4 regions of the Micromonospora sp. NPDC047074 genome follow, and region 1 is predicted to be linked to each of the others. Evidence: riboswitches for the same ligand, from Rfam matches in the RefSeq annotation. Region 1 holds a riboswitch; each other region holds the start of a gene.

Region 1 (7,038 bases):
GAGGTCGTCCGGGCGTACGAGGCGTTCACCGGCAAGTAGCGCGGCGCTCGTACGGCATCGCCCGGTGACCCGACCGACCGCGTCGCCCTGTGGGGGCGGCGCGGTCGGCGCGTTAAGGTTCATCCGGTCGCCACGAGGGCGGGACCTTCTGTTCACGCACCCTGAGAGTGAGGCTTCGGCAATGACGCAGGACCACACCACTGGCCCGGACGCCGCACCGGAGAATCCGGCACCGTGGCGGCCCTCGCGGACAGTGGCGGTGGTGCTGGCCGGCGGCACCGGGACCCGGCTGGGTCTCGGCATCCCGAAGCAGCTCCTGAAGATCGCCGGCAAGCCGATCATCGAGCACACCCTGGCGGTCTTCGAGGCGGCGCCGGAGATCGACGAGATCATCGTGCTGATGGCCGTCGGTCACGTCGCCGACGCCCAGCAGATCGTCGACAAGGCCGGCTTCCGCAAGGTCACCAAGGTCGTCGAGGGTGGCGACACCCGCAACGCGACCACCCGGATCGCGCTCGACGCCGTCGGCGAGGCCGACTGCAACATCCTCTTCCACGACGCGGTGCGACCCCTGGTCAGTAGCCGGATCGTCCGGGAGTGCGTGAACGCGCTCTGGACCTACGCCGCGGTCGACGTCGCCATCCCGTCGGCCGACACGATCATCCAGGTCGACGAGAACGACTGCATCACCGACATCCCGGTGCGCTCGTCGTTGCGCCGGGGCCAGACCCCGCAGGCGTTCCGCTCCGGGACCATCCGGGAGGCCTACCGGCTCGCCGAGGGCGACCCGCACTTCGCCGCGACCGACGACTGCGGGGTGGTGCTGCGCTACCTGCCCGGCACCCCGATCAAGGTCATCGACGGCTCCGACGAGAACATCAAGGTCACCCACCCGGTCGACGTGCACCTGGCGGACAAGCTCTTCCAGCTCGCCGCCGCGCAGGCGCCCCGGGTCACCGACGAACGCAGCTACACCGAGGAGCTGACCGGCCGGACCTTGGTGATCTTCGGCGGCAGCTACGGCATCGGCCACGACCTGGCCGAACTGGCCCGCCGCTACGGCGCGCAGGTCTTCCCGTTCAGCCGTTCCAGCACCGGCACGCACGTGGAACGCGCCGAGGACGTGGAGGCCGCGCTGCGGACCGCCTTCGAGGCCACCGGGCGGATCGACCACGTGGTGGTCACCGCCGGCATCCTGGAGAAGGGTCCCCTGTCCGAGATGGACCAGGAGACGATGGACCGGGTGCTCCAGGTCAACTTCGTCGGGCCGGTCATCGCCGCCCGCCAGTCGCTGCCCTACCTCCAGCAGACCAAGGGCCAACTGCTGCTCTACACCTCCAGCTCCTACACCCGGGGCCGGGCCGACTACGCGCTCTACTCGTCCACCAAGGCGGCCCTGGTCAACCTCACCCAGGCGCTCTCCGACGAGTGGGCGGAGTTCGGCGTACGGGTGAACTGCATCAACCCCGAGCGGACCGCGACCCCGATGCGCACCAAGGCGTTCGGCGAGGAGCCGGAGCACACGCTGCTCGCCGCGGAGACCGTCGCCCAGTCCTCGCTGGACGTGCTGGTCTCGGAGCTGACCGGTCAGGTCATCGACGTACGCCGCGCGCCGGGCGAGGTGCCGGCCCAGCCGGTGCCGGGGCAGGCCACGCGGGACGCCAGTCCGGCCAACGCCGGCTGACGCGGGTCTCGGAGCACGGCGGGAGACGGAGCCGACATGCGTGGTGATCTGGTTCGGAAGTTGCTCGCCCGCGCCCTGGCCACCGGCCTGGCGGTGCTGGCGTTCCTCGTCGTCGCGCTGACCGGCGCGACCGGCTGGGGACTGGGACTGGCGGTGGCCGCCCTCGCGGCGGCGGCCTGGGAACGGCGGGTCCGGCCCGGCGCCGACACCGCGGCGGAGACGGTGCTGGTCGCGGCGGCGGTGCTGGTCGGCTACGCCCGGCGCCTCGACGCCGGCTTCGACCCCGCGCTGGCCGCGACCGCGCTGGTCCTGCTGGGGCTGGTGCTGCTGGTGGGTCCGCTGCGGGACGCCGGCGGCCTGGAGCTGCGGGCCGCGAACCTGCCGGTGCGCGCCTGGACGCCGCTGGTCGCCGCCCGCCTCGGCGACGCGCTGTCGGGGCTGCTCGCCGTGCTCGCGCTGGCCGCCGCCGCGACCCTGCCGGCCGGTGTCGCGCTGGCCGCCGCCGTGCTGGCCGCCGCCGGGGCCGGAGCGGTCGGGCTGGACCTGGCCCGGCGCCGGTTCCGGCCGGGGGCCGGCGGCTCGGCGGTGTCCCGGGCGCTGCGCCGGCACCAGCCCGAGTTCCTGCTCTACTTCTCCGCCCCGCCCGGCTCCGAATACCAGGTCACCATGTGGCTGCCGTACCTGGAGCGGATCGGCCGGCCGTTCCTGGTCATGCTGCGGGAGCCGGAGTTCCTGTCCACCGTGGCGGCGGCCACCAGCGCGCCGGTGGTCTACTGCCCGACGCTGAAGGCGATGGACGAGGCGCTGGTGCCGAGCCTGCGGGTGGCGTTCTACGTCAACCACGGCGCGAAGAACAGCCACTGCATCCGGTTCACCCAGCTGACCCACGTCCAGCTGCACCACGGCGACAGCGACAAGGCGCCCAGCGCCAACCCGGTCTCCGCCATCTTCGACCGGATCTTCGTCGCCGGTCAGGCCGCCATCGAGCGGTACGCCCGCGCCGGCGTCGACATCCCGGCGGAGAAGTTCGTGGTGGTCGGCCGGCCGCAGGTCGAGGCGATCGAGGTCCGCCAGCAGCCGGCGAGCCGGCCCGCCCCGACGGTGCTCTACACACCGACCTGGACCGGCCACCACGCGGACGCCAACTACTGTTCCCTGCCGGTCGCCGAGACGCTGCTGCGCGGGCTGCTGGCCCGGGGCGCGACGGTGATCCTGCGGGCCCACCCGTACACGTCACAGAACCCGGCCTCGGCGCGACAGTTGGGCCGGCTCACCGAGCTGCTCGCCGCGGACCGGGCCCGCAGCGGCCGGCAGCACGTCTTCGGCGCCGCCGCGAGTCGTGAGCTGACCCTGACCGAGTGCGTGAACCGCTCTGACGCGCTGGTCTCCGACGTGTCGGGGGTGATTTCCGACTACCTCTACTCCGGCAAGCCGTACGCGGTGACGGACATGGGCGGCGAGGGTGACCGGTTCACCGAGCGGTTCCCGCTGGCCGGCTCGGGCTACGTGCTGCGGCGCGACATGTCCAACGTGGACGAGGTGCTGGCCGCGCTGCTCGACACCGATCCCCTGGCCTCGGCGCGCTGGGTCACCCGGACCCGCTACCTGGGCGACTTCCCCGCCGAGTCGTACGCCGAGGCGTTCCTGGAAGCCGCCCGGCACCAGCTCGACCGGGGCTGGAACCCGCCGACCCCGCGTGCCGCCGACGGGGCCGGCCGTCCCGTCGACCCGGACGACGCGTCGCTCTCCCCCGCCACCTGACGTACCTGCCCGGTCCCGCCGCGCGGCTTCGGTCAGCGGTACGCGTCGACGAGGTCCAGGACCGCCTCGGGGGCCTCGACGTGGGCGTTGTGCCCCAGGCCGGGCAGCGTCGCGACCGGCACGCCCAGCTCCGCGAGCTGAGCGTCGGTGACCATGGGATCGTGTTCGCCCCGGGCCAGCAGCACCGGCACGTCGGTCGCCGCCAGCAGGGCGGGCAGCTCCGGCTCGCCCACGGCGAACGCGGCCGGGTCCATCGCCAGCCGCCAGCGACCGTCGACCTGCCGCAGTCCGGCACCGACGACCGGGTGGTCCGGGGCGAAGAGCCCGGTCAGGCCGGCCACCCGCAGGTGACGGCGGGCCGCCTCGTCCCGGCTGGCGAACCAGGCCACCGGCCGGACGGCCAGTTCCCCGGCCTTCGCCAGCTCGGCCGGCGACCAGACGGCCTTGATGCCGAGCCCGACGACGGCGTCGACCGGCAGTCCGGCGCCACGGGCGGCCAGCGCCAGCCCGACCACGCCACCCAGGGAGTGCCCCAGCACGACGAGCCGGTCCCCGGGCCCGAGGCCGGTGGCGACCCGGGCGGCCAGGGCGGCGAACGAGTACTCCGGCAGCGGCGGCGACCAGCCGTGACCGGCGAGGTCCGGCGCCAGCCACCGCCCCGCCCACCGACGCTCCAGCAGCGGCGCCCAGGGCAGCCACACGTCGCCGGTCGCGCCCATGCCGTGCAGCAGCAGCAGGACCCGGCGGCCGTCCCGGTCATCCGATTCGTCGACCATGGGGCGCAGTGTGCCATCCACCGGATGCCTCGGCGAGGGCCCTGACCCGCAGCCGACAACGGGCGCCGGCCCCCGGGTGGGGGCCGACGCCCGTCGAGGTCGTCGGTCAGGCGGAGTAGCCGCGGGTGGCGGCCCAGTTCGCCAGGGCGATCGTGCTCATCCAGTACGACGCGGTCGCCGGGTTCGCCGAGTCGGCGATCTTCACGAGCCGGCCCTCGTCCTGGTAGCCGACCACCGCGATGTAGTGGCCGCCGGGGAACGAGTGCCAGCCACCGCTGTTGTCCGTGGCGCTGCCGGCGACGTTCACCACGACGCCCCGCCCACCGGTGATGGCGGCGACGACATCGTCCTGGAGCCGGTCCATCTGGGCCGGCGTCGCGGCGCCGCCCGGGATCATGCGGGTCCGGTACGGGTCACCCTTCACCGTCGCGTTCAGCACCCGGGTGGTGTCCTCGGCCGAGTCGGTGCCCATCTCGTCGGTGCCCAGCTGCGCACCGAGGGCGTCCTGGCTGCGCGCGATCCCGGCGGCGCTGAGGGCGTGCCGGACGGCGGCCGGACCGCAGTTGTAGAAGGTGGTCTGGGCCTGGTAGTCGTAGTCCAGGATCTTGGACTTCGGCGGCTTCGGCGGCTCCGGCTTGCGGGTCAGGTCCGGGTCCGGGGCGGCGGTGGTGGCCTTGGCCGACGGGGCGGCGCTGGACGTGGCCGGCGCGCCGGTGGACGGGACGGTCGCGATCCGGGCCTGGCCACGCGAGGCGGCGGTGTCGTCCCGCTGCTCGGTCGCGGACACCGGGGCCTGCGCGGCGGCGGGGTCGTCGTCGGTGCCGGCCAGCAGCGCGCCGGTGCCCGACGCCAGCACCAGCACCGCGGCGGACGCGGCGGCCACCTGGTACGGGCGCTCGGACGTGAGGCGACGCAGGTGTCGCTTCAGGTGGTGCTTCACGGTTTCCTCCACGGGCTCGGGGGGTGAGCGGCTCCGTGCCGAGGGCAGGGCGGACCGGCCGCGTGGACGGGCGTCCGTGCGGACGGTGGAGCACTCAGGGGATGCGCCCGGAATGCCGGGCGGCGGACGGTGACCGGTGGCTCAGCTCGCGGCCTGTGGCCGGACGAGTACGGGCACCACGGCCCCGTGGAGACGGCGGGCCGACCGAGGGGTGTATTGGTGCTGCACGAGGATGGAACTCCTTCCGGCACCGCCGACCGGGTTAGCTGACGGATTCGGGCGGGAAGAACGCCCTACCGCGGGCCGTAGGCTCGCGGATTCACCCCATGGAGCAGTGGGTCCCCGGTTCGTATTCACGATTAGGCGGGTCGGCGCGGCGTCGCCTCTTGCGATCGGGTACCGCACCGGACGGGCCGACACTACTGTCCGTCACGCGCCCTGCCAACCCTCCTCCACCTGCTTAAACCTTGATCCGAAGACATTTTTTGTGGTCACCTCGGCACTGACTTGACTCAATGGGACGACCGTTTTCAGAGGCGCTAAGGGGCAACAACGGGACGATTGGCGGACATCGGCGTCGAACCCCCGACGAGAATCACCCCCACCACACCGGAATGACCGTTTCTCCACCGCCGTGACCGGCGTCACCAAAACGTCGGGACCAGCCCGGCCCGCCGCCTCCCGCGATCTTGCACTTTGGGCCCGTGAATTGCGGCGAATGCCGTGTTCGCCGGGGCGGAAACTGCAAGATCGCCGATTCGGGGGGCGGGCGTCGCCGGGTGGAGACGGGAGGCTGCCGTGTATGCCTCCCGGGCCAGTGCGCGCGCCGCTTCGGCCGCCAGGTCGGCGTCGCGCCACGCCGCCCTTTCCCGCTCGGCGGCGGCCCGGTGGCCGGCCCGCTTCGCGTCGCGCACCGCGCGGGCCAGCACGATCTCCTGCTCGACCGGGTGCCGACGGGGATCCCAGCCGGCCCGGCGGCCGAACACGTCGCCGGTCTGGCGGCCGGTGAGGTCGCCACGCCAGTGGGCCGCCAGCGCGGCGTGGTGCAGCCAGCGCTCCCGGGCGGCGTACTCGGCGGGCGTGCTCGGGGTGCGCGGGACGGGCAGGCCGGCGGCCCCGGTGAACCGGCGGGCGACCGTCTCCGCCTCGTCGTACGCCCGCCAGGCCCGATCGGCCTCCTCCTGCGCGGCGAGCCAGTCGGCCCGCCGTCGCCGGGCGGTCCGGGCGGCCCGGGCCGCCGCGACGGCCACCTCCCCGGCGTAGCGACGCAGGTCGGCCGCCTCGGTGGCGGGGTCGTCGACCGGCACGACGGCCGACTCGCCGACCGGACGGGTGCCCTCCGGGCGGGCGACCAGCACGGCGAGCACGGCCAGGGCCAGCAGGAGCAGGCCGGACCAGATGGCGACGGCCCGCGGCACCTCGATCAGGAACTGGTAGAGGACGATCTCCATGGTCGGCACCTCACGGCAGCGAGTGCGGCAACGGGGCGCACGCGGCGCCCGGGCGGGCGTGGCGACGCCACGGGCCGCCGTCGGGCGGGTGCGGTGATGAGCTTCGGCGGACGCGGTCGCGGGGGCACCCCCACGGGTGGCACGGCTCAGCGGCGCGGCGGGGCCCGGGAACCGGAGGCACCTGGGGCGGCTCCGACCAGCACCCGGTCGGGGCCGGCCGCGGCCGGGCAGGTCGGGGCCGGGGCGGCGGGCGCGCCGGGTCGGGTGCCGGCCTGGGCGGCCTCGTCGTCGGCACGATCGACCCGGACCTCTCGGCCGTCGGCCCGATCGACACCGCCGGCGTAGACGGCACCGTCGGCGTGGACGACACTGCCGGCGCTAGCGACGCCGTTGGCGCTAGCGACGCCATCGGCGCAGGCGACGCCA
Region 2 (7,038 bases), on a different contig from region 1:
GCGTCAACGCCTCGCCACCGGTCGGGGTGAAGTCGGCGAACGCCCGCCAGACGCCGGGTCCGCCGAGCGGCGAGTCGACCCGCCAGGTGCCGTCCGCCCCCATCTCGGGGTGTACGTGCCGGAAGCCGGAGAGGTCGCGGCGGGCGACGATCAAATGCATGCGCTTGTCGTGCGCCACGTCGTACGCGGTGACCGCCCGGCCGTCGGGGCCGGTGACCTGGAAGGCGAACTGCCCGGCCGCGGCGTCGACCGGGCGGAGGGTGTAGCCGCGGTCGGAGACGAGCAGCCCGCCGGGCAGGTGGGCCGCGCCCCCCTGCTCGCCTCCGTGGTCGCCCTCGCCGGTGGCCCCGTGGTCGCCGCTGGGGTCGTGACGGGTCTCGGCGGGCGGGGTCACGGGGCCGGCCACGCGGCCGACCCCGTACGTCGCGCCGAACACCGCCGCGATGCCGAGGGCGAAACCGCTCAGCTTCGTCGCCGTGTTCATGGTGTGCCTCGTTTTCTCCGTGGCCGTCAGGCGCCGACGAGCTCGTAGCCGGCCTCGTCGACGGCGGCGCGCACGGTGTCGGTGTCCAACGGACCTGCACTGGTGACGGTGACCTTGCCGGCGGCGACGTCGACCTGTACGTCGTTGACGCCCGTGATCGCGCCGACCTCGGCGCTGACCGAGGTGGCGCAGTGCCCGCAGGTCATGCCCTGCACCTGGTACGTCGTGGTGACCATCGAACTCTCCTCTCGACTCCGCCAAGCCTATACCCCCAGGGGGTAAATCGGAGGCGGAACGCTGCCTAGATCATGTACCCCTACCGGGTGGGGGTATCGGACACCGAGCACCGTACCATACCCCCGAGGGGTACGGTATCCTCGACCCCATGACCACACCGACGCCCGCCCCGACCCGGGGCTACACCGCCACCAAGGACCAGCTGCTCGCGCGGCTGCGCCGCGTCGAGGGGCAGGTCCGAGGCATCGAGAAGATGGTCGACGAGGACCGCTACTGCATCGACGTGCTCACCCAGATCTCCGCGATCCAGGCCGCTCTGGACAAGGTCGCGCTCGGCCTGCTCGACGGGCACTCGCGGCACTGCATGCGCGAGGGCGCCGCCGAGGGCCGCGCCGACGAGATGGCCACCGAGATGATGGCCGCCGTCGGGCGCCTGATGAAGCGCGGCTGAGTCCGCGGCCCCCCGACGGCGGGACTCCCGCACCCGCCTTTGGCTCGCGATCTTGCACTTCCAGCCCCCACTCTGGGTTGAAATGTCGGCTTTGTCCGGGCATGAAGTGCAAGATCGCCGAGGGGCCGGCAAGGGGCAGGGCGGAGTGATGTCTCGTTCGGGGCGGTTTGGGTGGCGCGGCGGGGTCCGCGGTCTCGGGGGCCAGCGCGGCGCGCATGGGCCCGGGGCCCGGGGGCCAGCGCGGCGCGCATGGGCCCGGCGCCCCCCGAAAGAGGCGCCGGGGCCACCGGATCACAACCGACCGAGGATCTTCCTCATCGTGTCGATCTCGGCCTGCTGGCTGCTGACGATCTGCTCGGCCAGGGCCTTGGCCTCAGCGTTCATGCCCCGGGCCAGTTCGTCCCGAGCCATGGTGATCGCGCCCTCGTGGTGGGCGATCATCATGGTCAGGAACTGCCGGTCGAACTCCCGGCCCGAGGCCGCCGCCAGCTTCGTCATGTCGGCGTCGGACATCATGCCGGGCATGCCGTGGTCCATGTGCGGCATCTCGGCTCCCGGCGACTGCGCGGGCCTCCCCCAGGCCGTCAACCAGCCGCTCATCGTGGCGATCTCGGGCGCCTGCGCCGCCTTGATCTCCGCGGCGAGCCGCTTGACCTCCGGGTCCGCCGCGCGCGTCGCGGCCAGGTCCGCCATCTCCACCGCCTGCTGGTGGTGCGGAATCATCATCTGGGCGAACATCACGTCGGCGTCGCCGAAGGCGGCCGCGCCGGTGGCGGTGGCCGACGGCCCGCCGCTGCCGGGCGTGCCGTGCCCCGTGCCTGGCGACGAGTGGTCGTCGTCACCACAGGCGGTCACGGCGAGGACGGCGGTGAGGGCGACGCCGGCCAGGGCGGCACGGCGCACAAGGGTACGAATAGTCATGTCTTGGGCCTTTCGATGTCGGAACGTACGCAGCACGACGAGGGCGCGGAACGGCGTACCGCCGGACCGCACCGGACGCGTCCTATCTGCGCAGCACCGAGACCGTGGCGAGCCGCAGGCCCACCGGCCGGGGTGGCGGGGCCCGGGACGAGGGAGCGGAGCCGCCCGAGCCACCCCCCGGCGGGCCGGCAGCGCGTACGACGGCCGACAGCAGCGCGGCGAACAGCAGGGTGACCGCGAACGCACCCAGCACCGCCAGGCACACGCCCCAACCGGGCAGCCCTCCGCCCGGGCCACTGGACGGCAGGAGCCGGTCGGACCCGCAGTCACCGGGGCAGCCCGCGCCGGACCGGAGAACCGATCCGGCGGCGTACGGGAGAAGGGTGTCGGGCCGGGCCACCACCGGCGCGCCCACCCCGTCGCCGTGCGAACCCGGCCCGGCGGCGTGTGCCGGCCCGGCGGCGTGTGCCGGCGGGGTGCCGGAGTGTCCCGTCGGGTGCGAGTCGTGGCCGATGGTGTGCATCGCGGCCAGACCGAGCAGCGTGCAGACGAGCAGCGGGACCCGGGCCCACCACGCCGCCGTCACCGTCGTCCGCACACCTGGGACGCTAGCGGGTCGGCCCGGCCGCCGCGGGCCACCACGCGGGCACGACACCCGACCGGGACCGGAATCACAACGGTTCCGGCCGGACCCACACCCCGACACCGCCCGCACGAACTGCGCCGGGACGCCGGGGTGGCTACCATTCGGCCGGTGACCCTCCGGATTTCGTACCGCCCGCCGCGCGCCCCCGACCGGGCGGGGGACGACGACCGCGGCACGTCACCGCACCGCCGCACGGGTACGGTCCACGCCCCGGCAACGCGACGGGGCTGAACCGGCCCGCCCGCACGCCCCCGCCCGGAATCGTTGGGAGAGAGACTCGATGGGCGCCGACCACACCCGGCCTGCTCCATCCGCCCCGCCCGGGGTGCGACGGATCCTCGTGGCGACGGTGGTGCCCCTCTTCGTCGCCACGCTGATCGCCGCCCTGGTGCTGTGGCCGTGGGACGCGCCCGACCCCGCGGCCGGCACCGAACCGCCCCGGCAGCACGGCACGGTGACGCGGGTGGTGACGGAGCCGTGCCCACCGGCCCCGGAAACCCCGGAGGGAGGCCCGGACGGGGCGCAGGGCCCCTGCGGGACGGTCACCGTACGGGTGGACGACGGCCCCGCCGCCGGTCAGCAGGTGGAGACGCCGGTGCCGGCCGGTCCCGGCGCGCCGGCCGTCGCCGTGGGCGACGAGATCATCCTGGTCCAGCTCACCGACCCCGCCGACCCCTCGATCAGCACCTACAACATCGCGGAGCACCAGCGCGGCAAGCCGCTGGTCTGGCTGGTGGTGCTCTTCGCGGCCGCGATCGTCGCGTTCGGGCGGTGGCGCGGGCTGGCCGCGCTGGCCGGCCTGGCGGCGAGCTTCGCCATCCTGCTGACCTTCGTGCTGCCCGGCATCAGCGCCGGGAGCCCCCCGCTGCTGGTCGCGGTCGTCGGTGCCGCCCTGATCATGTTCGTGGTGCTCTACCTGACCCACGGCGTGACCGCACAGACCTCGGTAGCCGTGCTCGGCACGCTGGGCAGCCTGGTGTTGACCGGCGTGCTGGGCACCATCGCCACCGCCGCGACCCACCTGACCGGGTTCGGCTCCGAGGACGCCACCACGTTGTCCGTGCTCCAGGTCGACGTGGACCTGCACGGCCTGCTGCTGGCCGGGATCATCATCGGATCTCTCGGCGTACTCGACGACGTCACGGTGACCCAGGCCGCCACGGTCACGGAGTTGGCGCACGCCAACCCGGGGCTGTCCCGGATGCAGCTCTACCGCGCGGCGACCCGGGTCGGCCGCGCCCACATCGCCTCGACGGTGAACACCATCGTGCTGGCGTACGCCGGCGCCTCCCTGCCGGTGCTGCTCCTGCTGACCGCCGATTCCCGGGCGGTGACCCAGATTCTGACCAGCGAGTTCCTGGCCCAGGAGATCGTCCGCAGCGCGGTCGCCACCCTGGGCCTGATCGCCGCCGTGCCGCTGACCACCGGGCTGGCGGCCGTGGTGACCACCGCCGGGCGGCGCGGCGGTGAAGTTTCCGAGCAAGCCGAACCCCCGACCACGCCGGCTCCCCGACCGGCGGCCGACCGGTCCGAGGCGCTGGAGGCGCTCGGCGGGGCACGCGCCACGGACCCGACTGCCACCGCCCGCAGCGGATGGCCCGACGGGGGCAGGAGTACGGAGACCGCATGGTGACACCACGCAGTGTGACGGGTCGGGACTTCGATCCTGATAAACGCGTCACTGGTCACCCTCCGCCGTCACGAAATGACGCATTTAGTCGGCTTAGGGACGTAGATCCCAGGAAGGCCTCTCGGGTAATCTCGCTGCCGGTCACCGCCGAAGGCGCGCAGCGGCGCCTGCGGTGCCACCGCCCAATCGCCGCAAGGCGAGCCGGGGACCCAGGCACGTGGGGTGAATCCGCGACAGCGGTAGGGGCCACTTCCGCCCCGAACCCGTCAGCTAACCCGGTCGGCGGTCGACGGAAGGGAAAACTGTGACGGCACCCCTACGCCGCTGGTTGACGCCCGTGGTGGCCGTGTTCGCCGCCCTGGCGGTCTTCGCCGGACCCCTTCCGGCGGTGGCGGCGCCCACCCCACCCAAACCCTCGGGGCACGGGGACGACGAGCCCAAGCTGCTCGACGACCTGATCGAGGCCCGGACCCGGTCGTACGTGCAGGCCAAGGCGAAGCTGGCGAAGTCGAAGAAGCGCCAGCTCGAACTGGCCCTGGAGGTCGACCGGTCGCAGGCCCAACTGGACGCGCTGGCCCCGCAGGTGAGCCAGATCGCCGCCCAGTCCTACCGGACCGGGCGGATCGGCGCGGTGTCGATGCTGCTGGGCACCACCGACCCCGACTCGTTCGTCCAGCGCGCCGCCGCCCTCGACGAGCTGAACATGGTCAACTCCAAGAAGCTCGCCGAGGTGAACGCGGTCAAGACCCGCGCCGAGCAGGCCAAGCTGGCGCTCGACGCCGAGGTCCGCGAGCAGGCGAAGCTCGCGAACGAGTTGAACCGCGGCAAGCGCGAGGCGGAGAAGGCCCTGGCCCTGGTGGGCGGCAGAGGGCTGACCAAGGGCAAGGTGGTCGCCACCTCGCCGGTGGCCAGGATGGCCCCGGGGCGCACCGCCGACGGCGACTGGAAGCCGCTGGGCTGCACCGAGAACGACCCCACCACCTCCGGCTGCATCACGGCACGCACGCTGCACATGTACAAGGAGGTCAAGCGGGCCGGCTTCAACCGGTTCGTCGGTTGCTACCGCTCCGGTGGGCCGTACGAACATCCGAAGGGCCGGGCCTGTGACTGGTCGTTGCAGAGGAGCGGCTTCTCCCCCTGGCACAACGACGACACCTACATGTACGGCAACAACCTGACCGCGTTCCTGGTCCGCAACGCCGACCGGCTCGGCATCTACTACGTGATCTGGAACCGGCAGATCTGGTTCCCGACGACCGGCTGGAGTTCCTACAGCGGCCCGTCGAACCACACGGACCACGTCCACGTGTCACTGCTCTAGCCTCTGCGACACAGCAGGGCCGCCCCGATCCGTCCGGGGCGGCCCTGCTGTGTCGTGGGGGGGCGTCGCCAGGCGAGCGGCCGGCCGGGGAGCGTGCGGGGCCGGGTTCGACGGATGGAGTCAGGCGAGCGCGGCGCTGGCGGCCGGCTCGGCCACGTCGACCGCGTCAGCGGGCACCCCGGCCACCGTCCGCACCTCACCGGCGGCCAGGCGGTACGACATGCCGACCACCGCGCACCGCCCGGCGGCCACCTCGGCGGCGAGCACGGCGGAGCTGTCCACCATCGCCTCGACGGTGTACGCGATGTGGATGTCGACGATCCGGTCGATCTCGTCCACCCCCTCGGCGGCGGCCCGGCGCAGGCTGGGCACCACGGCCTCCACCACGGCGCGCAGGTGCCCGCCCGGCGGGTTGCCGGTCGCGTCCGCCGCACGCGCCGCCTGGACGGCACCGCAGGAGTCGTGCCCGAGCACCACCACCAGCGGCGTACGCAGCACCGTCACGGCGTACTCCACGCTGCCCAGCACCTCGGGGCCGATGGTGTGCCCGGCGGTGCGGACCACGAAGAGGTCGCCAAGGCCGCGGTCGAAGATGATCTCGGCGGCGAGGCGGGAGTCGGAACAGCCGACGATCACGGCGAAGGGGTGCTGCCCGTCGGCGACCGCCGCGCGGTGACCGGCGTCCTGGTTGGGATGGCGCGGGGCGCCGGTGACGAACCGCCGGTTCCCGGCGTGCAGCTCGGCGAGTGCCTGCTCACGCGTCACGGGCACGGCGAACGGGTCACCGCTGGTGTCCGGCACGGGGAGCGACCGCTCCGGGCCCGGTTGAGTGCCTGGCGATCCGGGACGGCTCATCCCGCCACCTCGCTCCCTGACGTGCACGACCTGGTCACCCGGGGCCGACCCTGGACGCGGGCTGCCACCACCGTCACACGCAGCGCAAGGTACGTCAAGGGATGCGTGATATGCATTTCATATGTTGGTCGGGCCCGCACAAGCGGACCACCCAAGCTTCCCGCGAGGGCACCCGGCGGGCCCGAAACGCGCACCATACGATGGCGGGCATGGCGACGACAGGGGAGCACGGGAGCACCCGCAACTGGACGTTCCTCACCAACCACGGGCACGTGCTGCTCGCCATCGCCCGCAACCCCACCGCCCGGCTCCGGGACGTCGCCGACGAGGTGGGCGTCACCGAGCGGGCCGCCCAGGCGATCGTCGCCGACCTGGAGGCCGAGGGCTACCTGCAACGCACCCGGGTGGGGCGGCGCAACGAGTACACGCTCAACCCGGCCGGGCGGTTCCGGCACCCGGCGGAGGCGGACCGACAGGTCGGCGACCTGCTCGC
Region 3 (7,038 bases), on a different contig from region 1:
GCTGCAGTCGCCCGGGGATCGAGCCACACCTGGACGGCCGGCCCGCCGTGGACGCCGCCCACACCACCCGCGACGCCGGGCTCGCGGCGGGCCAGCATCGCCACGTCGACCGTGAACTCGAAGATCCGCCAGTCGACCTGCGGCGCGGCACGGTGGCCCCGGGCCAGCCGGGCGACCCGGGCCGGATCGGTCACCGGCCGGGCGTGACCGGCGACGTAGGCCTCGTCGTCGCTCTCCTCCGGCGGGAACGAGTGCAGCGCGTAGCGGCCGTCGCGCTCCAGGTCACGCCGCTTGGGCGAGTCGACGACGAAGCAGAAGAGCCCCTCGTCGGTGATCACCGGGGAGACCGGGTGCACCCGGGGCCCACCGTCGGCGCGGACGGTGGCCAGGTAGCCGAAGCCCGGCCCGTACTGCTGCATGAGGAGGCGGATCCCGTCGGCGAGGCGGGGCTCGTCGGCGGCGAATTCGGACCAGGAAGCCATGCCGGCATTCTATCGAACAAACGTACGAAGATGCACTCCGACACGCAGGTCACGCACATCGCTCGCTAAGGTGTTGCGATGCTGCTCTCCGACCGCGACCTGGTCTCCGAGATCGAGGCGGGCACGCTCACGCTGGAGCCGTTCGAGCCTGCGCTGGTGCAACCCTCCAGCATCGACGTACGCCTGGACAGGCTCTTCCGGGTCTTCAACAACCACCTCTACACCCACATCGACCCGGCGCAACAGCAGGACGACCTGACGTCGATGGTCGAGGTGCCCGAGGGCGAGCCGTACGTGCTGCATCCGGGCGAGTTCGTGCTCGCCTCGACGCTGGAGGTCATCTCGCTCGGCGACCAGCTCGCCGGGCGGTTGGAGGGGAAGTCGAGCCTCGGCCGGCTGGGCCTGCTCACCCACTCCACGGCGGGCTTCATCGACCCGGGCTTCTCCGGTCACGTCACGCTGGAGCTGTCCAACGTGGCCAACCTGCCGATCACCCTCTGGCCGGGCATGAAGATCGGCCAGCTCTGCATCTTCCGGCTCTCGTCGCCGGCCCAGCACCCGTACGGCTCGGCCGTCTACGGCTCGCGTTACCAGGGGCAGCGCGGCCCGACTCCCAGCCGCTCCTGGCAGCAGTGGCGCACCTGGCCGACCGGCTGACCCTGCCGCCATGTGTCAGGAAGGGCACCTTCCTCTACCGATTCCGTTAGGAAGGTGCCCTTCCCTACGTCTCAGCCGGGGCGGCCGTAGCTGTGGATCGGGCCGTCGTCGACCTTCTTCATCTTGATCGGCACCCCGGCCCGGGAGGCGTGCACCACCCAGCCCCCGCCGACGTACATGCCGACGTGGTGCAGGTCGCTGTAGTAGAAGACCAGGTCGCCAGGGCGCAGCTCGCCCCGGCTGACGGTCGCGGTGACCCGGCGCTGCTGCGCGGCGTTGTGCGGCAGCGAGACCCCGGCCTTCGCCCAGGCGGCGAGCATCAGCCCGGAGCAGTCGTACGAGTTGGGCCCCTCGGCGCCCCAGACGTAGGGCTTGCCGATCTGGGCGCAGGCGAACTTCACCGCCACGCCGGCCGCGCCGCCGGGATAGCTGGCCGGGCAGGGGGCTGGGCGCAGGGGCCCGCCGCCGCCGTTGCCGTAGATCCGCAGCCGCAGCTTCTGCAACCGGTCGATCTCGGCGTTGATCTGCTTCTTCTTCGCGGCGAGCTGGGCCTCGGTCCGGGCGAGCTGGACGACCATCTCGTCCAGCGGCGCCTTCTTCGCGGCCAGTTGGTCACGCAGCTCGGCGACCTGCCGCACGTCCTCCTGCTGGTGCTGGGCGAACCGGTCGAGCAGTTCGAGCTGCCCCACCACCTGGCTCGGTGAGCGACTGCCCAGCAGGGCGTTGATGGTGGAGACGTTCTCGCCCTTGTAGGCGCGGACGGCCAGCGCGTTGACCTTCGCCATCGCCTGGTCGACCCGCTCCTGCAGGGGCTTGATCTGGGCGGCGAGCGCGTCGGCCTGCTTCCGCTTGGCGGCGAGGTCTCCTCGGGTGGCGTTGTGTCGTTCGATGATCGGTTCGAGCTTGTTCCAGTCCTCGTCGATCTGGCGCTCGATCTCGGCGACCGTCGGTTCGGCGTGTGCCGCCGTGGCGCCGCCGGTCAGGACGACGGCGAACGCGGCCAGGGCGGCGAGGGCGGTGGTGCAGCGGTACCAGCGTGGGCGCGGCGCAGCCGTCGTCGGGTCGGCGAGCACCGACCGTGCCGACGGTGGCCGCGGGGCATGGTGTGCCACCGGGCTTCGTACTCCTTCTTCCGTACCGCCTACCGGGTTAGCTGACGGGTTCGGGCGGGAAGGGGGCGCCCTACCGCAGTGGCTGCGGATTCACCCCGGGAACCTGGGTCCCCGGCTCGCTCGGGAGCGACTCGGCGGTGTCGGACCGTCGCCCGCCCCGGATGGACGGACTGTCACCGGCCGACGAATGACCAGAGTAGAGACGACCGTTATCGATCCGCAACCCTCCGGGCCCTGACACTCCGTGCCCGACCGGCCGGTGGGACCGCAAGCCGGGCGGCGAAGATTTTCTTCCTGCTGAAGTGTCTGACGGAAAGGTATTGACCAAAGGCTGCGGGCGGGGCGAAGGTGGCCCCACATTTGCCCGTCCGAACTGGGGGTCTGATGCACCTGTCAGTGACAACGAGGAGCAGACGCGTCCTGCTGGCCGCCGCCGTGGCCGCCGCCCTGACCGCGACGCCGCTCACCGCCGCCGGATCCGCCGCCGCAGCGCCGGCGACCGACCGGCAGCAGCAGTACGCCGCCGCGGCAGCCGAGTACGGCGTGCCGGAGAGCGTCCTGCTGGGAGTCTCCTACCTGCAGTCCCGCTGGGACACCAACGCAGGCACGCCGAGCACCAGTGGCGGCTTCGGCCCCATGCACCTCACCGACGCCGAGCACGTCGCCGCCCTGCCCGGGGGCGGCCACCACGACGAGGGCTCGGAGGACCCGCGCGGCGACGACTCCCGCGTGTCCCTGGCCCCGGAGGCACCCGCCGAGGCGGAACCGGTGCCCGCCGAGCCGTCGTTGCAGACGCTCGACACCGCCGCCAGCCTGACGGGCGCCAGCGAGGAGGCGCTGCGGACGGACGTCACGGCGAACATCCGCGGCGGGGCGGCGCTGCTGGCCGCGTACCAGAAGGAGATCGGCGCCCCGGTCGGCGCCGACACCGACCCGGCGGCCTGGTACGGCGCGGTGGCCCGCTACTCGGGCGCGGACACCGCCGACGCCGCGGCGGCCTTCGCCAACGAGGTGTACACCACCATCAGCACCGGCGACAGCCGGCTGACCGACGACGGGCAGCGGGTCACGCTGGCCGCCCTCGCGATCCAGCCGGACAGCTCCTGGCTGGACCGGCTGGGCCTGCGCAAGCTCGCCCGGCCCGACGGGCTGGAGTGCCCCGAAACGATCTCCTGCGAGTGGATCCCGGCGCCCTACCAGAACTTCGGGCCCACCCTGGGCAACTACGGCAACCACGATCTCTCCGACCGGCCGTCCCGGCAGAAGATCGAGTACATCGTCATCCACGACACCGAGGGCTACTTCGGGCCCAGCGTCAACCTGGTCAAGGACCCGAAGCGGGTGGGCTGGCACTACACGCTGCGCTCCAGTGACGGGCACATCGCCCAGCACATCAAGACCAAGGACGTCGGCTGGCACGCCGGCAACTGGTACGTGAACGCCAAGTCCATCGGCCTGGAGCACGAGGGCTTCGCGGGGCACGGCACCTGGTACACCGAGGCGATGTACCGCACCTCCGCCAAGCTGGTCCGGCACCTGGCGCGGGCCTACAACATCCCGCTGGACCGCAACCACATCATCGGGCACGACAACGTCCCCGGAACCGTCGCGGCAAACGTGCGCGGCATGCACTGGGACCCGGGCCCGTACTGGAACTGGTCGCACTACTTCGACCTGCTGAAGGCGCCGTTCTTCTCGACCGGCACGTCGCGGACCGGGCTGGTCACCATCGACCCGGACTTCGCCACCAACCAGCCGCAGTTCACCGGCTGCAACCGGCAGCCCCCGGGCGTGCCGAACCCGCCGCCGCCGACGGCGCCCTGCCCGCTGCGCGGCTCGTCCGCGGTGCCCCTGCACAGCGCGCCGAGCCAGGACGCGCCGCTGGTCAACGACATCGCGCTGCGGCCCGACGGCACCCCGAACACGATGTACGTCTCCGACCACGGCGCCCGGGCCTCGGCGGGACAGACGTACGCCCTGGCCGGCGTGCAGGGTGACTGGACGGCGATCTGGTACCTCGGCCAGAAGGCCTGGTTCCACAACCCCGCCTCGGCGCCGACCGCGAAGTGGTCGCTCGGGCTCGTGGTGACCCCGAAGGCCGGCAAGGCCACCATCCCGGTGTACGGCCGGGCGTACCCCGAGCAGGCGGCGTACCCGGAGGGCGTGCCGTACCAGACGATCTCGCCCCTGCAGTACACGCTCTCGGCCGGCCAGCGGTACGCCGTCGGCAACGTGCTCCCCGGCGAGTACTACCGGGCCAGCACGTTCGACGGCTCCGCCCCGGGTGACTGGACGGTGATCCGCGGCGACAACAAGTACGTGCAGATCCAGTTCGGCCACCGGATCATGTACGTCAACCTGGACGACGTGAACGTGCTGCCCTCCCCGGTGGGCGCACCCCACTAGTCCCATCGCACGACGAGGGCCCCCGGTCGATCCGACCGGGGGCCCTTTCGTGTGCGGGTGCGGGATCAGCCGGGTCTGCGGAACCCGGCGACCGGCATCGTGTTGATGCTGGAGACGTTCACCGGTTTGCCGGCCCGGGGCGCGTGCACCATCTTGTCGTTGCCGAGGTAGAGGCCGACGTGACTCAGGTCCGACTTGAAGAAGACCAGGTCACCGGGGCGCGCCTCGGAGCGCGGGATGGCCTTGCCCTCGTTCCACTGGGCACCGGTGAAGTGCGTCAGGTGGATCCCCGCCGCCTTGTAGGCGTACTGGGTCAGGCCGGAGCAGTCGAACGAGTTCGGGCCGGTGGCACCCCAGACGTACGGGTCGCCGACCTGGGCGCAGGCGGTTCTGATCGCGATCCGGGCCTTCTCGCTGACCACGCCGTTGATGGTCGGGCAGTTCTCCGTCTTCACGGTGGTCTTCGGCAGCGACGCCTCGAGCTTCTTGATCTCGACGTCGATCTGCTTCTTCTTCGTCGCCAGCTCGGTCTGCTGCTTCTTCTGCGTCGTGATCAGCGTGTCGAGCTTCTGCTTCTCTCCCTCGTACTTGTCGCGGAGAGTGGTCACGCCCTGGATCTGCCTGCGCTCGTGGGCGGCCAGCCGGTCCAGCAGCGTCAGCTGCTCGGTCAGCGTGTCGGGCTTGGCGCTGACCAGCAACGCGCCGATGTCGTGCGACGGGCCGGAGATGTAGTAGCGGGAGGCGAGGTCGCCCACCCGGTCCATCGCCAGCTCGCTCTCGAGGGCCAGCGGCTGGATCTTCTTCTGCAGGTCCGCCGACTTCTTGTTGTTGACCTTGAGCTGCGCCCGCACCTTGTTGTACTGCTCGATGGTGGGCTCGAGCTGCTCCCACTTCTTGTCGATCGCGGCCTCGATCTCCTCGACCGAGGGCTCGGCGTACGCGGGCGCGGCCAACATGCCGGCGCCGACCGCCGCTGCGGCGACCAGGGTGAGCAGACGGTGGGCGACCCGGCGCAGGCCACCCGGACGAGCAGACCGTCCCGGTGCGTGACGATGAGGGGGCATGGTTGCCACCGGCACCGACTCCTTTTGCAACCCGACCGCCGGGCGCCTCGCGCGAGGGAAGAGGGGCGAGACAGACGACCCACAGCGGCCGGTGCCCAACATTAGGGAAGGCCGGCAGCGGAATCAAGGCGACCAACGTTCACATCACGCTAGCGCAACCGCTTGCGCACCAAGGGTATCGGCCCGGTCACCAACGATGACGGTCAATGCGCCGTCGAGCCCCTCGTGACGACACAGCAGGTCGGCGACCGTACGCGCCGGCGGCACCACCGCCAGCAGCTGGCAGACCGCCGCCGAGGCGCGAGACCCGGCCGCCCTCGTCCGGCCCGGTTACCGTCGAAACATGGCCTCCCTCACCCTCGCCCATGAACTCACCCTGCTCGGCTACGACGACGCCGGCGACAACCAGCTCGGCCGGCCGACCCTGGACTACGGCCTGGCCGGCGCCCTGCTGCTGGAGCTCGCGCTCGCCGGCCGGATCGAGGTCGCCGACGACCGGCTGGTGGTGACCGATTCGACCCCCGTCGGGCAGCGTCAGCTCGACGAGGCACTGGCCCGCATCGCCGCCGACGAGAAGCGGCGCAAGCCGAAGGACTGGATCAGCCGGCTCACCAAGGACCTGCCCGAACAGGTGCTGGACGGGCTGGTCACCGCCGGCCTGCTCCGCCGCGACCAGGACAGGGTGCTGTGGGTCTTCCCGCGTACCCGCTATCCGTCGACAACGGGCGCGGAGCCGGCGGCGGAGACACAGGCCCGACAGCGCATGGTCGCCGCCGTGGCCGGGGACGGGCCGGTGGACGGGCGGACGGCCGCGCTCATCGGCCTCACCCGGGCGGTGGGGCTGGACCGCAAGCTCTTCGCGGAGCTGCCGAAGCAGCACGTCACGCGCCGGCTGGACGAGATCGGTGCCGGCGACTGGGCGTCCGCCGCCACGAAGAAGGCGATCGAGGAGACGCAGGCGGCCATCATGATCGCGACCACCACGGCCACCACCGCCGCCGTCATCACCGCGGTCTCCTGAACGCGACGGCGGCGGCACCGCGAGGTGCCACCGCCGTCGGGCGTCGCAGCGGGGGACGCGTCAGCCGGCGACCGGCAACCGCTCGGTGTCGGTGCCGCCCGACGCCTGCTCCGGCTTGACCGAGCGGAGCAGCACGCTCGCCACGTCGACGACCTCGACCTCTTCCCCGGCGCCCTTGCCGTTCACCCCGTCGTTGAGCATCGTCGAGCAGAACGGGCAACCGACGGCGACCGTCTTCGCCCCGGTGGACATGGCCTCCTCGACCCGGTCCACGTTGATCCGCTTGCCGATCTTCT
Region 4 (7,038 bases), on a different contig from region 1:
GTTTCCCCGGTGTCACGGGTTCCGTCCGGCCCTGGGGAGGTGGCGATGCCGGAGCACGTCGAGGTACGTCTCCCCGACGGCGTACGCCTGCACGTCGAGACCACCGGGCCGGCCGACGCCGAGGTCACCGTCGTGCTGCTGCACGGCTGGACGCTGGACGCGCGGGCCTGGCACCGCCAGCTCGCCGACCTGCGGGACCGGTTCGGCGACGCGGTGCGGGTGGTGGCCTACGACGCGCGCGGGCACGGCCGGTCGAGCTGCATGGCGCTGCCCACCGCCACCCTGGCCCAGCTCGGCGACGACCTCGCCGCGGTGCTCGACGAGGTGGCCCCGGCCGGCCGGGTGGTCCTCGTCGGCCACTCGATGGGCGGCATGACGATCATGGAGTACGCGCACCGGCACCCCGGGCACTTCGCCGCCCGGACGGCCGGGCTGGTCTTCGTCGCCACGACGGCCGAGGGCCACACGCACACCGTCTACGGCCTGTCGCCCCGGATCGCCCGGTTGATCCGGCTCGCCGAGACCACCGGGGCCGGGGTGCTGGCCCGGTGCGGGTCCTGGTGCCCGCCCCGGGCGCTGCTGCGCGCGCTGCGCCCGAGCATCCGCTGGATGCTCTTCGGCGACGGCTGCGACCCGCACGACATCCGGCTGGTCACCTCGGCGGTGGCCCGTGCCTCGCTGCGCTCGATCGGCGGGTTCCGCGCCTCCATCGGGTCGCAGCACCGGCTGGAGACCCTCACCGGGCTCACCCACCTGCCGGCGGCCGCGCTGGTCGGCGACCGGGACCGGCTCACCCCGCCGCCGTGCGCCGAGTCGATCGCCGCCGCGCTGCCCGCGACCGAGCTGACCGTCTGCCCGGGGGCCGGGCACATGCTCATGATGGAGCGCCCCGACGAGGTCAACGCGGCCGTGGCGGGCGTGCTCCGCCGGGCGCTCGCCGCCGCCGGGTCCGGCGTGCCCGGCGACGCCCGGCCCGGCTGAGGCGGCGTTCCGCAGGCATGTGACGCCCGTTCCTTTCCCGTACCGGTGGCGCTGCCCGTTGCGCGCGGGCCGTACCCTCTTGCGGTTGGCCTGGCGCGGTACGCGCGGTTCGCGCCCGCCCGCCGCCGACGTCAGGAGGAACGAGCGGTGACCGACCAGACCACCCTGGAGCGGGAGATGGCCGTCGAGCAGCGGCATCTCGACCGGGTGTACGCCCGGCTGGCCGAGCTGCGCCGCTCGGCGGTCCGCGCCGAGAAGGAGGGCTACCGGCTCGCCCGGGTGGGCAACTTCGGGGCGTTGGTCGAGCGGGACGCGATGGTGTTCCACGCCGCGCGGCAGCGGCACCGGCTGGACGCCGAGCACGAAGGGCTGGTCTTCGGCCGGCTGGACCTGCACGACCGGCAGGTGCTGCACGTCGGGCGGCTCGGCATCCGGGACGAGGACGCGGCCACGCTGGTGGTCGACTGGCGGGCCCCGGCCGCCGCCGCCTTCTACCAGGCCACCCCGGCGCAACCGCTGGGCGTGGTGCGCCGGCGCACGATCCAGTCCTCGGGCGAGCGGGTCACCCGGATCGAGGACGACCTGCTCGATCCCGTCGCCGCCCCCGGCGACATGGCGGTGGTCGGCGACGGCGCGCTGCTCGCCACGCTGTCAAAGGCCACCGGCCGGGGCATGCGGGACATCGTCGCCACCATCCAGCGCGAGCAGGACGAGGCGATCCGCTCCCCCGGCTCGGGCGTGACGCTGGTGTCCGGCGGCCCGGGCACCGGCAAGACTGCCGTGGCGCTGCACCGGGCCGCGTACCTGCTCTATTCCGATCGCAGCCGGTTCGCCGGCGGCGGCATCCTGGTGGTCGGCCCGTCGTCGGTCTTCGTCGAGTACATCGCCTCGGTGCTGCCCTCGCTCGGCGAGGACACCGCCACGCTGCACTCGCTGGGCACCCTCTTCCCCGGCATGGCCGCCACCCGCACCGATCCGCCGGCCGTGGCGGCGGTCAAGGGCTCGCTGCGGATGCGGCGGGTGCTGGAGCGGGCGGCCCGGGACGCGGTGCCGGGCGGCCCGACCGAGCTGCGCCTGCTCTACCGGGGGACGCTGCTGCGCCTGGAGCGCCGCGAGCTGGACGGCATCCGGGACCGGGCGATGCCCCGGGGCGCGCGGCGCAACGAGGTGCGCCGGGCCGGCTTCGACGGGGTGTTCGCGGCGCTCTGGGCGCAGGCCCGCCGGCTGGGCATCGGCGGGCTGCCGGAGCAGCGCGCGTTCGAGGACGAGATCGCCGAGCGGCCGGAGTTCCGGGAGTTCCTGAAGGCGTGGTGGCCCCGGCTGCACCCCCGGCACGTGCTGGGCTGGCTGGCCCGCCCGGACCGGCTGCACCGGTACGCCGCCGGGATTCTCTCCCGGGCCGAGATCCGGCTGCTGGCCGACGCGTACCGGAGCCTGGAGCACGCCGGGCTGACGATCGCCGACATCGCGCTGCTCGACGAGCTGGACGCGTTGCTCGGCAAGCCGATGCGGCCGGCCCGGGCGAAGCGGGACCCGTTCCGCCTGGCCGGCGGGGTCCGCGAGCTGAGCACCTTCGCTGACCGGCAGCGCGCCGCCCGGGAGGCGGCCCGGGAGCGTCCGGAGGACTACCGGGAGTACGCGCACGTGGTGGTCGACGAGTCCCAGGACGTCTCGCCGATGCAGTGGCGCATGATCGGCCGGCGCGGCCGGCTGGCCTCGTGGACCGTGGTGGGCGACCCGGCGCAGACGGCCTGGACGGGCGATCCGGAGGAGTTGGAGCGGGCCCGGGACCAGGCGTTGGGCCGGCGCAAGCGGCACCACTTCACCCTCACCACGAACTACCGCAACTCGGCGGAGATCTTCGCCGTGGCGGCGGCCGAGATCCGCCGGCTGCACCCGGATCTCCCGCTGCCCAGGGCGGTGCGCTCCACCGGCGTCGACCCGGTAGAGCTGGCGGTGCCGAGGGCCGAGCTCCGGCCCGCCGTCGTGACGGCGGCCACCGCGCTGCTCGCCGAGGTCGAGGGCACCGTCGGCGTGATCACGCCGGTGCCGCGCCGCGACGAGGTGGCCGGCTGGCTGGGCGCGCTCGCCGCGCCGCGCCTGCAGGTGGTGACCAGCCTGGAGGCCAAGGGCATGGAGTACGACGGCGTCGTCCTCGTCGCCCCGGGCGAGATCCGGTCCGATCCGGGTTCGGGGGTACGCACGCTCTACGTCGCGCTCTCCCGGGCGACCCAGCGGCTGACCACCGTCGATCCGACCGACTGACGCCCGACACTCACTTGCACACATAGCGATGTGAACATACATTGAACGCGGATCCGGACGCCTGACGGAAGGTGGTCGCGTGGGCGCAGGTCATGACCACCATCACGGCTCGGTGGCGAACGCCGCGCACCGCCACCAGGGCCGGCTCTGGGCGGCGTTCGGGCTGCTCGCCGGCCTGATGGTGGTGGAGGCGGTGGCCGCCTTCCGCACCGGCTCACTGGCCCTGCTGAGCGACGCCGGGCACATGTTCACCGACGTGCTCGGCATCGGCATGGCGCTCGCGGCGATCACCGCCACCCGGCGGGCGGGGGCGGACCCGCAGCGCACCTTCGGCCTCTACCGGCTGGAGGTGCTGGCGGCGCTGGCCAACGCCGTGCTGCTCTCCGGCGTCGCGGTCTACGTCGTGATCGAGGCGGTGCGGCGCTTCGGCGACCCGCCCGAGGTGCTGGCCGGCCCGATGCTGGTCGTCGCCGTGCTCGGCCTGCTCGCCAACATCGGCGCCTTCGCGCTGCTGCGTTCCGGGGCGAAGGAGAGCATCAACGTCCACGGCGCGTACCTGGAGGTGCTGGGCGACCTCCTGGGCTCACTCGGCGTGATCGGGGCGGCCCTGCTGATCACCGTCACCGACTGGTGGTGGGCCGACCCGGTGGTGGCGGTCGCGATCGGGCTGTTCATCCTGCCGCGCACCTGGCGGCTGGGGCGGGCCGCGCTGCGCATCCTGGTGCAGGCCGCACCGGAGCACCTCCAGGTCACCGCCGTGCACGACCGGCTGGCCGCCGTGCCCGGCGTCGCCGAGGTGCACGACCTGCACGTCTGGACGCTGACCTCCGGCATGGAGGTGGCCTCGGCGCACCTGACCATGGCGCCCGGCGCGGAGGTCGGCGCGGTGCTGGGCGCCGCCCGTGCGGCCCTGCACGAGGACTTCCAGATCGACCACGCCACGTTGCAGATCGAGCCGGGAGCCGCCACCGGGGCCTGCGGGGCGGTCGAGTGGTAATGAGCAGAACCTTAAATCTGCGGTAGTATTGTTGCCTTCTGCCGGGTTTGGCCGTATTCGATGGGCGCACGCTGAGTCACGTGCGCTACATCGACCACACGGGCACCGGTAGGCTCGGCTTCGGCCTCCGCCAGGCGGCACCCCACCGGTGCCGGCGGTGGCCGCCGCCTAATCGCCCCTCGGGGCGAACCGGGGAACCACGTTCGTGGGGTGCATCCGCGTCAGCGGTAGGGATCTTCCGTCCCGAACCCGTCAGCTAACCCGGTCGGCGGCTGACGGAAGGAACACGTATGCCAGTGATGGCCCCCGTACGACGACGTGCCGCCCGGATGGCGGCCCTGATCGCGGCAACGCTCGCCCTCGGCGCCGCGGTGGCCCCGGTCACCGCCGCCCCGGCGGCGGCCGCGGCCCGCACCGGCCTGCTGGCCGCGGCACCCGGGCAGGACGAGGAGGGCGGCACCCCCGCTCTGCGGGCCCAGTTGGAGGCCGCCAGCAAGGGCTACCTCGACGCCAAGCGCGCCCTGGAGACGTCGGCCAAGCGGCAGCAGCAGCTCGCCGTCCAGCTCAAGACGACCGAGACCGAGCTGGCCGACCGCACCGCGAAGGTCGGGGAGATCGCCGGGGTCGCCTACCGCACCGGCCGGCTCGGCGCCGCCTCCGCCCTGCTCAACGCCAACTCGCCGGACGGCTTCCTGGACCGGGCCGCCGCCCTCGACGCGGTCGCCGCCAACGAGGACCGCGCCCTGCGTGACCTCCAGCGGACCCGCGACGAGGCCACCCGCACCAAGCTCGCCCTGGACGGCGAGATCCGGGAGCAGCGCAAGCAGGTCACCGTGATGGCCAAGCGCAAGGAACAGGCCGAGCGGGCGCTGACGGTCGCCAACCGGCAGCAGGCCGCGGGCGGGGGCGGCTCGCCGGGCGGCACCTCGACCAAGACGGCGAAGGCGGCGCCGCGCAACCCCGACGGCTCCTGGCCGTCCGAGTCGTGCAGCGTCAACGACCCCACCCCCGCCAACGGCTGCATCACCCCGCGCACCCTGCACGCGCTCAACCAGGCCAAGGCGGCGGGCTTCACCCGCTACGTCTCCTGCTACCGCTCGGGCGGCTCCGGCGAGCACCCGAAGGGCCGGGCCTGCGACTTCGCGGCCCAGAAGGGCGGCTTCGGCGGGGACGCCACCGGGGGCGACCGGACGTACGGCAACAACCTGGCCGCGTACTTCGTGCGCAACGCCGACCGGCTCGCCGTGCTCTACGTGATCTGGTACCGGCAGATCTGGCTGCCCAGCAGCGGCTGGAAGTCGTACAGCGGGGCCAACGGCGACCCGTCCAGCGACCACACCAACCACGTGCACCTGTCGGTCTACTGACGCTTTCCGGCCCCGGTGACCCGCCCGGCGCGGGCCACCGGGGCCGCCCGCGGCCGGCGGCGTACGCACGGACGGCGGTGCTCCCGCGCGCCCCCGCAGCCGCCCGGGCGGTCAGCCGGCCGGCTGCTCGCCCGGATGCGGGCCGAGGGCGGCAGCGAGGCGGGCGGCCAGCCCGAGGTGGGCGGCGCGGGCCTGGCGGAACGCGTAGCCGAAGAGCGGTGCGGGCGCGGTCAGGGTGATCTGAACGTCGATCCGGACCGACCCGTCCGGTTCCGCCCGCAACCGGGTGTGGTTGCGCACGGTGGTGGCCGGCCACTGGCGGGCCACGATGACGACCTCGTCCGGGTCGTCGACGACGACGTCGGCCCGGTAGGTGACCGGCAGGCGCACCGGCCCGGCCGCCAGCCGATCGGTGATCTCGTAGCTGGCACGGGCGCCGGGGCGGGGCGGCACCCGGCGGACCCGCACGATCAACGGGTGCAGGTGCTCCTGCCGGGTGGGGTCGGCGAGCAACGCGGCGGCCTCCGGCAGGGAGCAGCACGCCTGGACGGTGTAGCTGAACGAGTCTCGCCTGAGCATGCCGGCCCCCCGCCCTCGGTGGTCGCCCGATCGTCGCCCGATCGTCGCCCATGCCCGACCCGCTGGCAACGGCGCGCCGATCACACCTGGTCAGCCGGCGTGTACGCAGCCGCCCCACTACGGTCAGCAGATGGATGGTCGCCGCACGTGTCGGCCGGTGGAGGATGTGCGCATGGACGGATTCGGCGGATGAGCGGGCACGTGATGGTCTTCGCGCCCACGCCCCGGCTGACGGTGACCGTCGACCAGCCCAGCGAGGCACCGGAGCTACACCTGCACCCCGGCGGGCAGGGCGTGTGGCAGGCCCGGATGGTGTTGTCGCTCGGGGTCGACGTGGTGCTCTGCACCGCGCTCGGCGGCGAGATCGGCCAGGTGTTGGAGCCGCTGCTGGTCAGCGAGGGGGTGGACCTGAAGGTCGTGCTGCGCGACTCCGGCAGCGGCGGATACGTGCACGACCGCCGCGAGGGCTCCCGGCGGGAGATCGTGGACGTGCCCGGCCAGCCGCTCAGCCGGCACGAGCTGGACGAGCTCTACAACCTGACCCTCGGCGAGGGGCTGCGCGCCGCGGTCAGCGTGCTCAGCGGGCCGAACGAGCCGTCGCTGGTCCCGGCCGACCTCTACCGGCGGTTCGCGGCCGACCTCGGCGCGAACGGCAGCCGGGTGGTGGTCGACCTCTCCGGCGAGCACCTCACCGCGGTCCTGAGCAGCGGCGTCTTCTTCCTCAAGGTCAGCCACGAGGAGCTGATCGCCGACGGCCGCGCCGACGGCGAGGACGAGGAGCAGCTCACCCGGGCGTTGTTCGACCTGCACGCCGAGGGCGCCGAGAACGTGGTGGTGAGCCGGGCCGAG

The links. Region 1 has a riboswitch for cyclic di-AMP ahead of ABZ809_RS10190 (C39 family peptidase). Riboswitches for the same ligand answer to the same signal wherever they lie in the genome.
Region 2: it holds a riboswitch for cyclic di-AMP, as region 1 does, so the genes downstream of both, ABZ809_RS03815 (hypothetical protein) here and ABZ809_RS10190 (C39 family peptidase) in region 1, are expected to answer to the same signal.
Region 3: it holds a riboswitch for cyclic di-AMP, as region 1 does, so the genes downstream of both, ABZ809_RS01515 (NlpC/P60 family protein) here and ABZ809_RS10190 (C39 family peptidase) in region 1, are expected to answer to the same signal.
Region 4: it holds a riboswitch for cyclic di-AMP, as region 1 does, so the genes downstream of both, ABZ809_RS13280 (hypothetical protein) here and ABZ809_RS10190 (C39 family peptidase) in region 1, are expected to answer to the same signal.

Annotation. Positions count from the first base shown of each region.
Region 1 is NZ_JBEYVB010000005.1:44,132-51,169, forward strand. It holds gene ABZ809_RS10170 (ABC transporter ATP-binding protein) at 1-39, shown strand, start outside; gene ABZ809_RS10175 (bifunctional cytidylyltransferase/SDR family oxidoreductase) at 182-1,684, shown strand; gene ABZ809_RS10180 (CDP-glycerol glycerophosphotransferase family protein) at 1,721-3,445, shown strand; gene ABZ809_RS10185 (alpha/beta fold hydrolase) at 3,478-4,221, opposite strand; gene ABZ809_RS10190 (C39 family peptidase) at 4,328-5,173, opposite strand; cyclic di-AMP (ydaO/yuaA leader) riboswitch at 5,398-5,537, opposite strand; gene ABZ809_RS10195 (hypothetical protein) at 5,806-6,612, opposite strand; gene ABZ809_RS10200 (hypothetical protein) at 6,759-7,038, opposite strand, start outside.
Region 2 is NZ_JBEYVB010000002.1:34,765-41,802, reverse strand. It holds gene ABZ809_RS03845 (hypothetical protein) at 1-484, opposite strand, end outside; gene ABZ809_RS03840 (cation transporter) at 511-720, opposite strand; gene ABZ809_RS03835 (metal-sensitive transcriptional regulator) at 870-1,172, shown strand; gene ABZ809_RS03830 (DUF305 domain-containing protein) at 1,464-2,093, opposite strand; gene ABZ809_RS03825 (hypothetical protein) at 2,176-2,691, opposite strand; gene ABZ809_RS03820 (YibE/F family protein) at 3,020-4,372, shown strand; cyclic di-AMP (ydaO/yuaA leader) riboswitch at 4,539-4,670, shown strand; gene ABZ809_RS03815 (hypothetical protein) at 4,674-5,690, shown strand; gene ABZ809_RS03810 (carbonic anhydrase) at 5,811-6,545, opposite strand; gene ABZ809_RS03805 (MarR family winged helix-turn-helix transcriptional regulator) at 6,746-7,038, shown strand, end outside.
Region 3 is NZ_JBEYVB010000001.1:302,991-310,028, forward strand. It holds gene ABZ809_RS01505 (pyridoxamine 5'-phosphate oxidase family protein) at 1-482, opposite strand, end outside; gene dcd (dCTP deaminase) at 561-1,139, shown strand; gene ABZ809_RS01515 (NlpC/P60 family protein) at 1,211-2,251, opposite strand; cyclic di-AMP (ydaO/yuaA leader) riboswitch at 2,264-2,398, opposite strand; gene ABZ809_RS01520 (peptidoglycan recognition family protein) at 2,648-4,657, shown strand; gene ABZ809_RS01525 (NlpC/P60 family protein) at 4,723-5,721, opposite strand; gene ABZ809_RS01530 (GPP34 family phosphoprotein) at 6,065-6,742, shown strand; gene ABZ809_RS01535 (heterodisulfide reductase-related iron-sulfur binding cluster) at 6,803-7,038, opposite strand, start outside.
Region 4 is NZ_JBEYVB010000007.1:114,942-121,979, reverse strand. It holds gene ABZ809_RS13295 (alpha/beta hydrolase) at 46-981, shown strand; gene ABZ809_RS13290 (AAA family ATPase) at 1,129-3,246, shown strand; gene ABZ809_RS13285 (cation diffusion facilitator family transporter) at 3,326-4,243, shown strand; cyclic di-AMP (ydaO/yuaA leader) riboswitch at 4,399-4,530, shown strand; gene ABZ809_RS13280 (hypothetical protein) at 4,543-5,610, shown strand; gene ABZ809_RS13275 (SRPBCC family protein) at 5,722-6,189, opposite strand; gene ABZ809_RS13270 (PfkB family carbohydrate kinase) at 6,379-7,038, shown strand, end outside.